DNA from 2 places in the uncultured Haliea sp. genome. Region 2 is predicted to be linked to the other one. Evidence: predicted binding sites of a transcription regulator. Region 2 holds the regulator's gene; the other holds the start of a gene.

Region 1 (2,198 bases), on a different contig from region 2:
CCACACTGGTGACGACGTCGGCGTTCGGCAGCAATACGGCGCAACCCGTCTATAACACCAATGGCGACCGGGTTGCCGACAACATGGGCAACTTTTTCAGCGACTCACAGGTCAATGCCGTTGGTTACGATGAATCAGGCGTGGCGACCAGCGCAAATATCTGGACCGGCTTCAATTTCACGGGAAGCAGCACTGGCATAGGCGACGACAGCCTGGGTGGCAATGACAGTCTCAACGATGGCTGTCTTGCCGGAAACGCCGGCCAAACGAACAGTCAGTGGGCTACAAGCGTGCTGGTCGGTGGCGCGGGCTGCGCCGGCGTGAGCCTGGGGCTGTACGTGCTGTCCCCCCTGCTTACCGTTCCGGGTGCCCTGGCGGTCCCGGTGGCCAACCACTACGCGCTCGGTGTGACGGCTCTGCTCTTGATCGCACTTGCCGGCTGGGCCAGAAAACGAACTTCGTCATCCCGCAGGGCATAAGCCCGGGCGCTGACGCCCGGCCGCGGTATCAGCTGCGCAGAAACGCCAGCATCCAGCGTCCGACGCGCTCGGCCTCGGAGTCCTCTGCCAGCGACGCCATGCCCTGCGTGTAGGCCTGCTCACCGATACGTTCGCGGCGAAACTGCATGACCGCCTGCGCATAACCCGGCACGAACTCGGGATGACCCTGGAAGGTCAGGATGTGATCACCCAGCTGGCACACGGCGTTTTCGCAGAATTCGCTGCCGGCAAGCACCTCGGCGCCCGCTGCCGGTGCCACCACCTGATCCTGGTGACTGACCAGAATCGCAAAGGCCGCCGACCCCTGATCGTGCCAGGCAGGCAGACGCTGGAAGCTGTGACGGTGAATGCCCACGCCCCAGCCCTTGGGTGACTTCTCGGTCTTACCGCCCAGGGCCTCGGCCACCAGCTGGTGCCCGAAACAGATACCCAGCAGTTTTTTCTTGCGCGCGTGCAAGGTCCGCACAAACGCCTTCAAGCGCGCTATCCACGGGTCGCTGTCGTATACGCTGCTTTTGCTGCCGGTAATCAGATAAGCGTCCACCTCATCGATATCCTGCGGATAGACGCCCTCCTGTACATCGTATACGTGAAACTCGAGGGTCGGGTCGAGCCGGCTGAGCAGGGCAATGAACATGTCGGGGTACTCGCCAAAATCCGGCACCCACTCAGGCCTGACGGCGTCTGTCTTCAGGATTCCCAGTTTCACTGTGCACTTCCCGTGTTGCGTGACGGCGGAATCCGCATGGTATGAGAGCGCCCACCCGCTGTAAATTGCTATCGCACGCCCTGGCGCATCCCCCGTGCAGCACGCCTGATTTCATCAAACCGTCACTCCGCTGTCACACCGCTGCCACACCGAGCGGCCATAGTGTCCACATGAAGCTGCTCAACGCCATGCACAGGCTGGACCTTCACCTGCTCGCCCGCATATTTTCCCAGGGTGAGCGGCGCATGGTCCGCCCGCTTGCCCGCGCCGTGTCACGCTCCGGCGACGGCTACCTGCAGGCACTGGTACCCCTGTTACTGTGGCTTCTCGCCGCACCGGGGTCACTGGGCTTCGCGACAGCACTGGCCACCGCCCTTATTGCCGAGCGCTCTCTATACTGGAGCCTGAAAAACAGCCTCAAGCGGCCGCGCCCGCAGGTCGCGGTACCGGGTTTTCGCAGCCTGATCACCGCATCCGACCAGTTCAGCTTTCCGTCGGGCCACACCTCGGCGGCGTTTCTGCTGGCAACGCTGCTCACACTGTTCTACGGCGGCCCCTTCGTGGTGGTCTTCGTGTGGGCCTGTGGGGTGGCCCTGTCCCGCATCCTGCTCGGTGTACACTTTCCGGGTGACACCGTCGCGGGGGCCCTGATGGGGGCGGGCATTGCGCTGGCGACTGTGCAACTGACGGGGCTACCAGCTTGATGCGCATTCTGTACGGCGTGCAGGCCACCGGCAATGGCCACATCAGCCGTGCCCGCGCCATGGCCCGGGCCTTCGAGGGTCTGGACGTGGAGATTGTCTGGGTGTTTTCCGGTCGCGAGCGGGACCAGCTGTTCGATATGGCGCCCTTTGGCGACTTCCTGCACTGCCGCGGCCTGACCTTCGCCACCGAAGCCGGCAGAATCCGCTATCGCAAAACCCTGAGCCAGGCCGGATTGTGGCAGTTTCGCCGCGATGTGCGCACTCTGCCCGTGCGGGGCTTTGATC
Region 2 (2,198 bases):
AGCGGTGTGCGCAATTCATGGGACACGTTGCCCACAAAGTCACGTCGCATCTGCTCGAGGTGGGCCTCCTTGGTAATATCACGCACAAACACCAGACGATCACCGTTGCCAAACAGGGTGATGGCAAACTGCAGCGTCTGCTCGCGATCGCCCTGCATGCGCAGCTGCAGGGGGTCTTCAAAGGCGCCTGCGATGTAGTAGCGATGGAAGGCGGGCAGGCGCACCAGATTGAGCAACGCCTGGCCACGGTCGGCAGGATAGCGCAGTCCCAGCAGCCGCTGTGCCGCCTCATTGCTCCATTCGATGGCGCCCCCGGCGCTGACCATGACGGCGCCGTCGTGCATGGAGGAAAGGGAGTCCTGCAGGTAGTCCAGTCGCGAGCGCAGCTCCGTCTCGCGCGCACTGGCCTTGCGCTGTAGCTGGTACAGGCGGTCATACAATGCGCCCCAGAAGCCAAGGGCTTCCGGTGGCTCCTGGGAGGGGTCCTGAAGCCAGCGCAGAAGGCGGCGCATCTGCCACGCCCAGCGCACCGTCAGCGCCAGCAGCGCCGCCGACAGCAACAGCCAGGGCCAGCCGATGAGCCAACCCACGGTGAGCGCTACCGCAACCAGTGCCAGCAGCCGGCGCAGTTCCGCCAGCCAAGCGGCCTGTGGACTCACCGCGCGGGAACTCCGCGGGCGGAGAAGCGGTATCCGGTACCGCGCACCGTCTGTACAAGGTCGCTGTAGTCGGCCTGCGGGGTCTGCAGTGCTTTACGCAAGCGCCGGATATGTACGTCCACCGTGCGCTCTTCCACGTACACGTTGGCCCCCCAGACCTGGTCCAGTAGCTGGCTGCGTGTGTAGGCGCGCTCGGGGTGGGACATGAAAAAATGCAGCAGGTTGAATTCGGTAGGCCCCATTTCAACCGGCTCGTCGCAGAGGAAGATGCGCCGGCTCTCGCCATCCAGGACCAGCTGGGCAACCTGTATACGGTCCTGTTCATCCCCGCCAGCGGAGCGTCGCAGCAGCGCCTTGATGCGGGCGATCAGCTCGCGCGGTGCAAACGGTTTGGTGATGTAGTCGTCAGCACCCACATCCAGCCCCTGGATCACATTGTCCTCCGCGGTCTTCGCTGTGAGCATGATGACGGGCACGTCACGGGTGGTGTCAGTGCGCTTGAGCCGGCGCAGCAGCTCCAGGCCACTGCCCCCGGGCAGCATCCAGTCCAACAGAACCATGTCCGGACGCTCGTCAACGATCAGAGTAAAGGCATCCTGGATGTTCTCCGCCTCAAGGCAACGGAAGCCCGCAATCTCCAGCGCCATGCGCAACATATCGCGGATGGCAAACTCATCATCAACAATCAATACCTGACGTTCATTCATTGGTCACATTGTCCTCTTTTTCGCGCTGTATCCGCGTATTAGATGAGGAAATTGTGACAATTAAATGACAGCTCACCCTGCGCTGCCGCATTTCTGCCGCGGCGGCGGGGTGTGACCGCATGAAACAGGCGCTCCGGACCTAACGCAGACTGGCGTTGATGTTGGCCAACACCTTGTCGCCGGGACACAGATCTTCCTCGACCAGGCTGTTCAGCGGGCGACGCGACGTCTCCATGATGTCATGCAGATCCCGGGAGTCCTTGTCCATGTAGATGAGTCCGGTCAGGATCTGACCCTCCGCGCTGTGCCTCTGCAGTGCCACCATGGCAGAAACCCTGTCGAAGGGGTCCAGGTCGGGCGCCAGTTTTTCAAGGTGCAACACGGAGCCGTCGTGCAGGGTCACTTCCTGGCTGCGGCCCGCCGGGTAGCTGGCGGTGATCTCCTCACGCATGGGCACGAAGTCCACGGTCCCGGTGGCCTCTGCATGTTCGCGCACGAAATCATAGCTCTTGGTGGACCCCGGGTTGTTGTTGAAGGTGACGCAGGGCGAGATAACGTCAATCAGCGCAAATCCACGATGGGAAATGGCCGCCTTGATCAAAGGCACCAGTTGGCCCTTGTCACCGGAAAAGCTGCGTGCCACAAAGGTTGCACCGAGCTGCAGGGCCAGGCCGGGAAGATCAATCGCCGAGAAGGGATTGGGATCGCCCTTCTTGCTCGCCGAACCGGCATCCGCCGTCGCCGAGTCCTGCCCTTTGGTGAGACCATAGCAGCCATTGTTCATGACGATATAGACCATATTGAGGTTGCGCCGCACCGCGTGGGCAAACTG

What was found. The regulator PhoB, encoded in region 2, activates phosphate uptake and scavenging genes when phosphate is short. The targets are predictions, from matches to a motif close to TGTCATAAANNTGTAACA.
Region 1: the regulator PhoB is predicted to act here: its motif matches at 1,319-1,336, upstream of AACZ17_RS06230 (phosphatase PAP2 family protein).

Annotation. Positions count from the first base shown of each region.
Region 1 is NZ_CAXBAE010000003.1:321,294-323,491, reverse strand. It holds gene AACZ17_RS06240 (hypothetical protein) at 1-479, shown strand, start outside; gene AACZ17_RS06235 (GMP synthase) at 508-1,209, opposite strand; gene AACZ17_RS06230 (phosphatase PAP2 family protein) at 1,380-1,913, shown strand; gene AACZ17_RS06225 (glycosyltransferase family protein) at 1,913-2,198, shown strand, end outside.
Region 2 is NZ_CAXBAE010000001.1:40,701-42,898, forward strand. It holds gene phoR (phosphate regulon sensor histidine kinase PhoR) at 1-659, opposite strand, end outside; gene phoB (phosphate regulon transcriptional regulator PhoB) at 656-1,366, opposite strand; gene AACZ17_RS00230 (2-oxoacid:ferredoxin oxidoreductase subunit beta) at 1,506-2,198, opposite strand, start outside.